Regions from separate parts of the Streptomyces sp. NPDC090045 genome, predicted to be linked through region 1. Evidence: predicted binding sites of a transcription regulator. Region 1 holds the regulator's gene; the other holds the start of a gene.
The links. The regulator HspR, encoded in region 1, represses chaperone genes until heat shock. The targets are predictions, from matches to a motif close to TTGAGNNNNNNNNNCTCAA.

Region 1 (6,173 bases):
ACGGAGAAGTTCGTCAAGGACAACGAGGACAAGGTCCCGGCCGACGTCAAGACCGAGGTCGAGGCGGCCGTCTCCGAGCTGAAGGAGACCCTCAAGGGCGAGGACACGGCCGAGATCCGCACCGCGACCGAGAAGCTCGCCGCGGTCAGCCAGAAGCTCGGCCAGGCCATCTACGCCGATGCCCAGGCCGCTCAGGGCGCCGCCGGTGCCGCGGGCGCCGAGGGTGCCCAGCAGGCCAAGGCCGACGACGACGTCGTCGACGCCGAGATCGTCGACGACGAGAAGCCGAAGGGTGGCGCTGCCTGATGTCGGAGGAGACCCCGGGTTTCGACGAGAAGCCCGAAGTCCCCGACGCCGGTCAGAACGACGCCGAGCCGAAGGCCGCCGACTCCGCCCAGGAGGAGGCGGCGGCCCCGGCCGGGGACGCAGCACAGGACGTAGCGCTGCTGGCGCAGCTGGACCAGGCCCGTACGGCGCTCTCCGAGCGCACCGCGGACCTCCAGCGGCTGCAGGCGGAGTACCAGAACTACCGCCGCCGGGTGGAGCGGGACCGGATCACCGTCAAGGAGATCGCGGTCGCGTCCCTCCTGACGGAGCTCCTCCCGACCCTGGACGACATCGGCCGGGCGCGGGAGCATGGCGAGCTGGTCGGCGGCTTCAAGTCGGTGGCCGAATCGCTGGAGACGGTGGCCGCCAAGATGGGGCTGCAGCAGTTCGGCAAGGAGGGCGAGCCCTTCGACCCGACGATCCACGAGGCCCTGATGCACTCGTACGCGCCGGACATCACCGAGGACACCTGCGTGGCGATCCTTCAGCCGGGGTACCGGATCGGCGAGCGTACGATCCGTCCCGCACGGGTCGCGGTGGCCGAGCCCCAGCCGGGCGCGACCCCCAAGGCCTCCGGTTCCGACGCAGCGGTCGCGGAGGGCGAAGGGCCGTCGGACAAGGACGCGGATGCCCCCGACGAGGGCTGATGCACCACACGTAGAGGCACGAGAGGAGGGACACCGGGGATGAGCACGAAGGACTTCGTCGAGAAGGACTACTACAAGGTCCTCGGTGTCCCGAAGGACGCCACCGAGGCAGAGGTCAAGAAGGCGTACCGGAAGCTCGCGCGCGAGTTCCACCCGGACGCCAACAAGGGCGACGCCTCCGCCGAGGAGCGCTTCAAGGAGATCTCCGAGGCGAACGACATCCTCGGCGACCCGAAGAAGCGCAAGGAGTACGACGAGGCGCGCGCCCTGTTCGGCAACGGTGGCTTCCGCCCCGGGCCGGGCGGGGGCGGCGGCTCGTTCAACTTCGACCTGGGCGACCTCTTCGGCGGCACCCAGCAGGGCGCCGGCCAGGCCGGCGGCTTCGGCGGCGGCCTGGGTGACGTCTTCGGCGGCCTCTTCAACCGCGGCGCCGGCCCGGGTGCGGGCACCCGTACCCAGCCGCGCCGAGGCCAGGACATCGAGTCGGAGGTCACCCTCTCCTTCACGGAGGCGGTGGACGGGGCCACGGTCCCGCTCCGGATGTCCTCCCAGGCGCCCTGCAAGGCCTGTTCGGGCACCGGCGACAAGAACGGCACGCCCCGCGTGTGCCCGACCTGCGTCGGCACCGGCCAGGTCTCGCGGGGCAGCGGCGGCGGCTTCTCGCTGACCGACCCCTGCGCGGACTGCAAGGGCCGCGGCCTGATCGCGGAGACCCCCTGCGAGGTCTGCAAGGGCAGCGGCCGGGCCCGTTCCTCCCGCACCATGCAGGTCCGGATCCCGGCGGGCGTCTCCAACGGCCAGCGGATCCGGCTGCGCGGCAAGGGTGCGCCGGGCGAGCGCGGCGGTCCCGCCGGTGACCTCTACGTGGTCGTGCACGTCGATTCGCACCCCGTGTTCGGCCGTAAGGACGACAATCTGACGGTGACCGTGCCGGTGACGTTCGCGGAGGCGGCGCTGGGTGCCGACGTCAAGGTCCCGACCTTGAACGGCCCCTCGGTGACGCTGAAGCTGCCGCCGGGCACCCCCAACGGACGGACCATGCGGGCCCGCGGCAAGGGGGCGGTCCGCAAGGACGGCACCCGCGGCGACCTGCTGGTGACGGTGGAGGTCGCTGTTCCGACCGAGCTGTCGGACAAGGCCCGTGAGGCGCTGGAGATGTACCGCGAGGCGACGGAGTCCGAGGACCCGCGCTCCGCGCTGTTCGAGTCCGCGAAGGGAGCATGAGCATGGACGGCCGCCGACGACAGTCCTCCCGCTTGGGCGGGGGCTACCAACTCACCGACGAGACCCCGGTCTACGTGATCTCGGTGGCCGCCCGGCTCTCGGGTCTGCATCCGCAGACCCTGCGCCAGTACGACCGTCTCGGCCTGGTCTCCCCGGACCGTACGGCCGGCCGCGGCCGGCGCTACTCGGCCCGTGACATCGAACTGCTCCGCACGGTGCAGGCGCTGTCCCAGGACGAGGGCATCAACCTGGCGGGCATCAAGCGGATCATCGAACTGGAGAACCAGGTCGCCGCGCTCCAGCAGCGCGTGGCCGAGCTCTCCGCGGCGGTGGACGGCGCGGCCGCCACGCTGCAGGCCCGCGAGGCCCAGGTGCACGCCTCGTACCGGCGCGACCTGGTCAAGTACCAGCCCCCGCAGCCGGGCAGTGCCCTGGTCGTCTGGCGGCCCAGCCCCAAGCGGCCGATGGACTGACCCCGGTCCCGCTCTCGTACGTTCAGGCTCCGCCCCTCCAGGGCGGGGCCTGACGGCGTTCTAGAGGCCTTCCCGGTCCTCGTGGGGGTCCTGGTCCAGGTCCCCGTCGCAGTCCCGCTCCGGGGCGGAGGACCGGCCCAGGATGCCCGACTGGGCGATGAGGTAGCCGAGCTGGGCACGGCTGCCGCTGCCGAGGGTCGTGGCGAGCTTGGCGATGTGGGCCCGGCAGGTGCGCACGTTCATGCCGAGGCGGCGGGCGATGGCCTCGTCGACGTGGCCCTCGATGAGGAGCTGCGCGATGGTCCGCTGCACGCCCGATATCCCGCCGGGGGTCCTGCGGTAGGTCACTTCCTCCTGGAGGGGCACGGCGCGGTGCCACAGCTGCTCGAACACCTTGATGAGGTAGTCGACGAGGCCGGGGTGGCGCAGTTCCAGCGCGACCCGGCGGTCGTCGCTGACCGGGATGAAGGCGACCGTGCGGTCGAAGATGATGAGGCGCTCTATCAGCTCTTCGAGCGTGCGGATCTCCACCTTCCCCGTGGAGATGCGGTCCACGTAGGCGAGCGTGCCCTGGCTGTGCCGCGCGGTGTGCTGGTAGAGCGTCCGGATGCTGACCCCGCGGTCGATCAGCGGCTGATCGCGCTCCAGGGCCTGGGTGAGGGCCTCGGAGGGCCGGGCCCCGCCCGGCTGTACCGTCAGTACCTCGGTGTGGCATTCGGCCGTCGCGAGGTTGAGGGCGGCGTTGATCCGCTCGAAGCCCTCCAGCACGGTGATGGCGTGGGTGTTGGCCGGGCTCTGCGCGCTGATGGCCAGGAAAGGCTCGAAAGTGTCGGTGAGATCTACAGCGCTGCGCCGACGGTCCTGGATCTCGCGTTCAATCGGATGGAGCCGTTGAGCCAAAGCGACGGACGGGGGAACCGGGCGCAGTTGGTTCGCGTCATCCGGGTCGGGCTGCAGAAGAGCGAATTCAAGCAGGCAGGGGGCGTTCTGGATCTCGCCCCGGGCGATCCGGCCGGTGCTCAGTGCGGTCGCGTAGAGCCGCGTTCCCTCGGCGCACATGGACGTGACGGGGTGGGGATGTGTCGCCATTGTCCCGTTTCGCGTCAAATCTCCACCCCCCAGGGTCCTGAACATGCAAGAACATGATGCATCGTCCCTGTGGCATTGACGTGCCTGAATGAGCCATCGTCTGACACGCGGGGGAGAGGATTCCATCAAGTGAGGACGAAGCCGACCATGTTCAAGAGAATGCTTCGCTCGGTGCTTGCCATAGGTTTCTCCGCCGTTGCGGTTTTTGGGGCAGTCAGCGCCGTCGAAAGTGACGCGGGGAGCGCTAGGGGCGGTCAGGACACGAGCCTGACGAGCACGGAGTTCGACACCGGCTGGACCACGGCTCCCGTGGGTAAGTACGCCGACACCGGCTGGACCAGCGGCCGGCTGGGCGGAGGTGCCGATACAGGCTGGACCCAGGCTCCTGTGACGGTGTCCGCGTGACCCCCGACGATCGCGGTTTCCGCCGCGAGATGGCATCCGCCTACCGCTCGGGGTGGCAGTTCATCGATCTCGCCACGGCCATCCCCCACGCTGGCGATTCGCTGATGGTCACCCTGTTCGGCCAACCGATCGTCGTCGTGCGTGAGGAGGACGAGGACGTACGTGCCTACCGGTGCCTGCGCCGCCCGCGCGGCGCGCCGCAGCCCGTCCGCTGCGAGGTGCGCTACGGAATGGTCTTCGTCAATCTCGATCAGCGCGACCACCAGCTCTTCGAACCCGATATCACCACCGCCACCCCCCGCAGTGCCTGAAGCGATTCCCCCGTCGTTGCAGATCGCTCAGGCGCTACCCCCACACAACGGCGCCATCGTGGACCTGACCACGATGGCGCCGTTGTGATGCCCGCGTCCAGTGCCTGAACCGGACAAGATGAAGAATCAACGGCTCACGCGCGACCCATGGCCCGGTCCAGGGCGATCTCGATGACCACGCGGTCGGGATTGGGCGACGGCGTCCGGCCGTACCGCTGCGCGTAGCGGGCCACGGCGTCGGCGACCGACGCCTCGTCCGTACGGATCACCGCGCGCCCTTCGAGGGTGGCCCAGCGGCGCCCTTCCATCTGGCAGACCGCGACCCGGGCCCCGGCCGGAGCCCCCTGTGCCGCGAGGACGTTGCGCACCTTCTTGCTGTGCTTGTTGCTGATCACCCGTGCCACCCCGGCCTCCGGGTCGTACGTCACGCCCACCGGCACCACGTGGGGCGTGCCGTCGGGGCGCGGGGTGGTCAGCGTGCAGACGTGCCGCTCCCGCCAGAAGGCGAGGTACTCGGGCGTCGGGTTGAGTACGTCATGGGACATGGGCCGAAGGGTACGGGCCGATGGTGTCCTCACCTGCCTTGAGTGGAATAGACTCAACTTTGCATAGGTTGTCTCTGTCAGATTCGTCGGATTTACCCCTTGGGGAGAGGAGAAGACGCAGTGGACGCCGAGCTGACCAACAAGAGCCGGGACGCGCTGAACGCGGCCACCGGCAGGGCCGTCAAGGACGGCCACGCCGACCTGACCCCCGCGCACCTGCTGCTGGCCCTGCTCGCCGGCGAGGACAACGAGAACGTCACCGACCTGCTGGCCGCCACCGACGCCGACCAGGCCGAGGTGCGGGCCGGTGCGGAGCGGCTGCTGGCCGCCCTGCCCAGCGTCACCGGCTCCACGGTCGCGCCCCCGCAGCCCACCCGCGACCTGCTCGCCGTACTCGCCGAGGCCGACACCCGGGCGGGCAGGCTCGGCGACGAGTACCTCTCCACCGAACACCTGCTCATCGCCATCGCCGCCAAGGGCGGCGCGGCGGGCGAGGTCCTTTCCACCCAGGGCGCGAGCGCGAAGAAGCTGCTGGCCGCCTTCGAGAACGCACGAGGAGGACGGCGGGTGACCACCCCCGACCCCGAGGGCCAGTACAAGGCCCTGGAGAAGTTCGGCACGGACTTCACGGCGGCCGCGCGCGAGGGCAAGCTCGACCCGGTCATCGGCCGCGACCACGAGATCCGCCGCGTCGTGCAGGTGCTCTCGCGCCGTACGAAGAACAACCCGGTGCTCATCGGCGAGCCCGGCGTCGGCAAGACGGCCGTCGTCGAGGGCCTGGCCCAGCGCATCGTCAAGGGCGACGTCCCCGAGTCCCTCAAGAACAAGCGCCTGGTCTCCCTGGACCTCGGCGCGATGGTCGCCGGCGCCAAGTACCGCGGCGAGTTCGAGGAGCGCCTGAAGACCGTGCTCGCGGAGATCAAGTCCAGCGACGGGCAGATCATCACCTTCATCGACGAGCTGCACACGGTCGTCGGCGCGGGCGCCGGCGGCGACTCCGCCATGGACGCGGGCAACATGCTCAAGCCCATGCTGGCCCGCGGTGAACTGCGCATGGTCGGCGCGACCACCCTCGACGAGTACCGCGAGCGCATCGAGAAGGACCCGGCGCTGGAGCGGCGCTTCCAGCAGGTGCTGGTCGCCGAGCCGTCC
Region 2 (6,173 bases), on a different contig from region 1:
TTCGGGATGATCACGGTGGTCAGCCCGGCCCGGTGCGCGGCGAGCAGCTTCTGCTTCACGCCGCCGATCGGCAGGACGCGCCCGGTCAGCGAGACCTCGCCGGTCATGGCCACGTCGGTGCGGACCTGCCGGCCGGAGAGCAGCGAGGCGAGCGCGGTGGTCATGGTGATGCCGGCGCTCGGGCCGTCCTTGGGCACGGCGCCCGCCGGGAAGTGGATGTGCACGCCGCGGTCCTTCAGGTCGGCGACCGGGAGTTCCAGTTCCGCGCCGTGCGAGCGCAGGAAGCTGAGCGCGATCTGCGCCGACTCCTTCATGACGTCGCCGAGCTGGCCGGTGAGGGTCAGGCCGGCCGCGCCGGTCTCCGGATCGGCCAGCGAGGCCTCGACGAACAGCACGTCGCCGCCCGCGCCGGTCACCGCGAGGCCGGTGGCCACGCCGGGGACCGCGGTGCGCCGCTCGGCCGGGTCCTGGGCGGACTCGGGCACGTGGTGCGGGCGTCCGATCAGCCCGCGCAGGTCGTCGGCGCCGATGCGGAAGGGCAGATCGCGCTCGCCCAGCTCGTGCTGGGAGGCGACCTTGCGCAGCAGGCGGGCGAGGGACCGCTCCAGGGTGCGGACGCCCGCCTCCCGGGTGTACTCCCCGGCCAGCCTGCGCAGGGCGTCCTCCTCCAGGACCACCTCGTCGGCGGCGAGGCCGGCGCGCTCCAGCTGGCGCGGGAGCAGGTGGTCGCGGGCGATGACGACCTTCTCGTCCTCGGTGTAGCCGTCGAGGCGGACGAGCTCCATCCGGTCGGCCAGCGCCTCCGGGATGGCCTCCAGGACGTTGGCGGTGGCCAGGAAGACAACGTCGCTCAGGTCGAGCTCCACCTCCAGGTAGTGGTCCCGGAAGGTGTGGTTCTGCGCCGGGTCCAGGACCTCCAGCAGGGCGGCCGCCGGGTCTCCGCGGTAGTCGGAGCCCACCTTGTCGATCTCGTCGAGCAGCACCACCGGGTTCATCGACCCGGCCTCCTTGATGGCCCGGACGATCCGGCCCGGCAGGGCGCCGACGTAGGTCCGGCGGTGGCCGCGGACCTCGGCCTCGTCGCGGACTCCGCCGAGGGCGACGCGCACGAACTTGCGGCCCATGGCGTGGGCGACGGACTCCCCGAGGGAGGTCTTGCCGACGCCGGGCGGCCCGACGAGCGCGAGCACGGCCCCGCCGCGGCGGCCGCCGATGACGCCCATGCCGCGTTCGCTGCGCCGCTTCCTGACGGCGAGGTACTCGGTGATGCGGTCCTTCACGTCGCTCAGGCCGGCGTGCTCGGCGTCCAGCACCGCCCGGGCGCCCTGGATGTCGTACCGGTCCTCGGTGCGCTCGTTCCAGGGCAGTTCCAGCACGGTGTCCAGCCAGGTGCGGATCCAGGAGCCCTCCGGGCTCTGGTCGCTGGCCCGCTCCAGCTTCTCGACCTCCTTGAGGGCGGCTTCGCGCACCTTCTCGGGGAGGTCGGCGGCCTCGACGCGGGCCCGGTAGTCGTCGGACTCCTCGCCGTCCTTCTCCCCGTTCAGCTCGCGCAGTTCCTTGCGCACGGCCTCCAGCTGCCGCCGGAGCAGGAACTCCCGCTGCTGCTTGTCGACGCCGTCCTGCACGTCCTTGGCGATGGACTCGGCCACGTCCTGTTCGGCGAGGTGGTCGCTGAGCGCCTTGATGGCGAGCTTGAGGCGGGCGACGGGGTCGGCGGTCTCCAGCAGTTCGACCTTCTGGTCGACGGTCAGGAACGGCGAGTACCCGGAGTTGTCCGCCAGCGCGGACACCCCCTCGATCTGCTGGACCCGGTCCACGACCTGCCAGGCACCGCGCTTCTTCAGCCAGCTGGTGGCGAGCGCCTTGTACTCCTTGACGAGCTCGGCCACGGATCCGGGCAGCGGGTCCGGCACGGTCTCGTCCACGGTCTCGCCCTCGACCCAGAGCGCGGCCCCGGGCCCGGTGGTGCCGGCGCCGATACGGACCCGGCCGCGGCCGCGGATGAGCGCCCCGGGGTCCCCGTCGGAGAGCCTCCCCACCTGCTCGACCGTCCCGAGCACACCCGTCCCGGCGTACTTCCCGTCGATCCGCGGCACGAGCAGCACCCGGGGCTTCCCGGTGCCCGCAGCGGCCTGGGCCGCCTCGACGGCACCGCGCACCTCGGGGTCGGACAGGTCCAGCGGAACGACCATTCCGGGCAGCACGACCTCGTCGTCGAGCGGCAGCACGGGCAGGGTGAGTGTGACGGACGTCGAAGCCATGATCTTCCCTCCGGCAGTGAAGTTGAGCTATGCCGACTCAATGCATGTGCGCCCCCCGATGTTCCCCAACCCCCGTTCGCCGGGGGCGAACAGGGGTGGATGCCCTGTTCCGGCCGGACGGGGCGATGCCGCGGCGGGCCGGAGCGGTGTGATGGACTGCCGTCCGTTGATCCGTGTCCAAGAGGGGGAGACATGACCGCCGAGGTGCCGGCCCAGCAGACGCCCGATGCCGCGAGTACCGCGCCGGCGCAGGCCGGACAGGAGCATCGGCGGGCACGCCGGATCGAGGCGTGGTCGATCGCGTGGATGATCCTGGCGCTGGCGATCTGGGGATGGTTCGCCTTCCTGATGCTCGCCGACTACGGCCCCGATTTCGGGGACAGGGCCCTGTGCCGGGCCCCGCTGGTCGACCCGTCTTCGTCCGGGGACTCCCGGTGCGATGACCCGCTGCGCCAGTGGCCCGCACTGCTGGGCATCCTCGCGCTGGCAGTCGTGGTGACCGTTTCCGCGGCGGCGACGATCGTGTACGCCAAGGTCCTCTCCCGCCTGGCACACCGCGACGGGCCCGGCGCTCGGCCGCAGGACTGAGCAGGCCGTCACCCACGCGACCGGACGGCGGCCGGGCGCCGGCGTCACACGGCGGAGACGCGGACGTCGCCCGAGGTGGTCTTCGCGGAGAGGCGGGAGGCGGCCGAGGGGTCCGCGGGCAGGGTGATGTCGCGGCCGCCGGAGGTGGTGGAGACGTCGACCCGGTAGGGAGCCGTGGGGACCTTCAGTGTCACGTCGCCCGAGGTGGTCTCGGCGAGCACCGAGGACGGGGCCGCGGTGAAGTCCAGGCGGGCGTCGCCCGAGTCCGAGTGGACGTCCGCGCTCGGGCCGGTCAGGCCGGCCGCGGTGATCTCGCCCGAGGAGGTACGGATCTTCAGCGGGCCCGCGATGCGCTCGGCCCGGACCTCGCCGGAGTCGGCCTCCACCTCGGCGGCCGCCACGCCCGTGACGGTGATGCGGCCGCTGCTGCTCTCCAGCTTGACCCTGGCCGAGGCCGGGACCTCCAGGCGGTAGTCGATGTAGCAGCTGCCGGAGCAGCCGTTGGAGAAGGTGAGCACGCCCGCGCTGACCTGCTGGCCGGGGGTGGGGGCCGGGCCGCCGCGGTAGTGGACGGTGCGGCGTACGGTGACGCCGGGACCCGTCCCCGGAGTGACCTCGATCGAGCCCGCCCGGGCATCCGTCACCTCGACCGCCGCGACCGCCTCGGTGACCGTGGTGTCGGCGGTCGCCGTCTTCTTCGGTCCGTCCGAGAAGGAGCAGCCGGCCAGCAGGAGTCCGGCCCCGAGGACGGCAACCGCGGTGCGGACGGGGCGGGGTGACGTGGCGTGAGAAGTCATGGACCGATCCTCGCGCGGCGCGGCCGCCCGGCCGATGGGGCCGGTACCCGGACCCCGGGTGGGGATAACCCCCGCCCGGCCGGCGCCGCCGCCTCCGCCCGGACGCCTACGGGCCGGTCGCGACCGGGCGCAGCGGCGACGGCAGGCCCCACTCGCTCCAGGAGCCGTCGTACACGGCCAGTTCCTCGTATCCGGCGAGGTCGGCGCCGAGGGCCAGCACGCAGGCGGTCACCCCGGAGCCGCAGCTGAAGTAGAGGCGTTCGCGCCCGCCCGCGACCTCCGCGAAGGCCGCGCGGAGCTCCCCGGCCGGGCGCATCAGGCCGTCGGGGTCCTGGAGCTCGCCGAACGGCAGGTTGACCGCGCCCGGCATGTGCCCGGCGCGCAGGCCCGGGCGGGGCTCGGGGGCGGTACCGGCGAAGCGCCCGCGGGTGCGGGCGTCGACGACGGCCGCGGCCGGATCGGCCAGGGCCGCGGCGACGGTCTCGCTGCCGACCAGCAGCCCGGGACGGGGCCGCGCGGTGAAGGAGCCGCGCGGGCCGTCGTAGGCCGGTCCGGTGTCCTCGACGGGCAGGCCGGCGGCGGTCCAGGCGGGCAGTCCCCCGTCGAGGACGGCAACCCGGTCGAAGCCCATGGCGCGCAGCATCCACCAGGCGCGGGCGCTGGAGTAGATCCCGGCGCCGTCGTAGACGACGACGGTGTCCGGGTCGGAGATCCCGAGCGCGCGCACGGCCTCGGTGAACTCACGGGCCCCGGGCATGGTGTGCGGGGCCGGGGCCCCGTGGTCGGACAGGGCCCCGTCGAGGTCGAAGGGACGAGCCCCCGGAATCCGCCGCTCCGCACCCCGGTGGGCACCGACGGAGGCATCGAGGACCACCAGCCGGGCCGCCCCGAGCCGCGCGCCCAGCCAGTCCACCCCGACGAGCGCCCCGGGCAGCGATTCGGCCTCCGGCCCAGGCAGCAGTCCCGCCTCCGCCCCAGGCAACGGCTCGGCCTCCGGCCCAGGTAGCCGTCCCACCTCCGCCCCGGAAAGCAGTCCGGCCTCGGCCCCAGGCAACGATCCGGCCTCCGCCCCGGGCAGCGATTCGGCCTCCGGCCCGGGCAGCCGTCCCGCCTCCGGCCCGGCCCATGCCCCGGTCTCCGACCCGCGCGGCACGCCGGCGAGCGGTCCCGCCGGCTCGCCGGCCGCCTGTCCTCCCGGCGCCGGCGCCGGTTCGCCCACCGCTGCAGGCGCGGGCTCCTGGGGCGCGGCGTTCTGGGGCGTGGGCATTCGGCACCTCCGGCTGTGCGACGCGGGTCGCCCCATCCTCCTCCGCCGCTCGGGGCACCGGCCGGGCGGGGCGGCGGCGGGCCCCGTCCCGTCCGCGCGCCGACCGGGCCCCCGCCGGGCCGGGGCGGCGGCGGGCCTCCCGGCAGGCCGGCCCGGCTCGGGGCTGCGAGCAGGGCAGCGGCGAGCGCCCGGGCGGGCTCACACCGGCGGCGCACCCCCGGCGGGGCAGCGGCCGGGTCAGCGGCAGGAGCCCCGGTGGGCGTACACGGCGATGCGGGCTCCGCGGACGGCGGTCGTCGAGCACAGTTCGAACCGGGTGGCCAGGGTCTCCCGCTTGACCGCCTCCCGCGGGTACGGGTCCAGTGGCTGACCGGCCGGGTCCAGCAGGGCGATCACCCGCGGTGAGGCGAGCAGGGCCGAGCGGATCCGGTCCGGGGACAGCTCGGTGCCCTGGAGGCTGTGCGAAGCGGCCGGGGTCCGGTCCAGGGCCACGTCGCGCAGGTCCGCGTAGGTCCCGGGCGAGGAGAGCAGCCACTCGCGCCGGCGCGAGGGCATGAACACCACCGCGTCCCCCGGCCGGGCCCGCTCCCGGACCGCGGCGGCCACCGCGAGGACGTCGTCCTTGCGGCTCTCCAGCGTACGGAGCCACACCGACCAGATGCCGAACGGCACGAGCAGCGCCCCGGCCAGCACCCACGGCCACCAGCCGCGGGCCGCCGCCAGCCGGGCCCCGGCCAGCAGGGCCGGTCCGGCCAGCGCGTAGAGGACGTAGCGGTCGACGTACCAGGGGTGCAGCAGGGAGATCACCATCAGCAGCCCGGGCGGCAGCAGGGTGAGGGGGAGCGCCACCCGGACGAGGTCCTTCGCGGCCCCCCGCGCGAGCAGCAGCGCCGCGCCGCCCACCACCCCGTACGCCGCCCAGTCCTGCCAGCTCGGCCGGCCGAGCCAGCCGAGCTGCTGCTCGGCCTGCCGGGCGCTCACCACGGCCAGCGGCAGCAGGAGGACGGCCACGGCCGCGGCGCTCCACCGCCAGCCGCGCGAGCGCCACGCGGTGAAGGCGTGGGCGAGCAGGGCCAGCACCGCGAACTCGTGCAGCCAGCAGCCGAGCAGCAGCACCACCGTGTACGCCGCCCACCGCTCGCGCAGCATCAGGTACGTCGCCCACACCACGGCGGCCGCGACCAGGGCGTACGAGCGGCCCTCCTGGGCGTACATCTGCACGGGCGGGAGGACGGCGTACACGCAGCCGGCGATCAGCGC

Region 2: a site for HspR is predicted at 2,284-2,302, ahead of lon (endopeptidase La). Genes of this name have one in related genera too.

What each region holds. Positions count from the first base shown of each region.
Region 1 is NZ_JBIVFA010000014.1:24,043-30,215, forward strand. Features, by position in the region: gene dnaK (molecular chaperone DnaK) at 1-306, shown strand, start outside; gene grpE (nucleotide exchange factor GrpE) at 306-974, shown strand; gene dnaJ (molecular chaperone DnaJ) at 1,014-2,198, shown strand; gene ACIPYQ_RS30615 (heat shock protein transcriptional repressor HspR) at 2,201-2,671, shown strand; gene ACIPYQ_RS30620 (helix-turn-helix transcriptional regulator) at 2,732-3,805, opposite strand; gene ACIPYQ_RS30625 ((2Fe-2S)-binding protein) at 4,195-4,476, shown strand; gene ACIPYQ_RS30630 (pyridoxamine 5'-phosphate oxidase family protein) at 4,611-5,021, opposite strand; gene clpB (ATP-dependent chaperone ClpB) at 5,142-6,173, shown strand, end outside.
Region 2 is NZ_JBIVFA010000007.1:273,590-279,762, forward strand. Features, by position in the region: gene lon (endopeptidase La) at 1-2,261, opposite strand, end outside; gene ACIPYQ_RS20885 (hypothetical protein) at 2,454-2,849, shown strand; gene ACIPYQ_RS20890 (DUF4097 family beta strand repeat-containing protein) at 2,894-3,646, opposite strand; gene ACIPYQ_RS20895 (sulfurtransferase) at 3,753-4,580, opposite strand; gene ACIPYQ_RS20900 (hypothetical protein) at 5,151-6,173, opposite strand, start outside.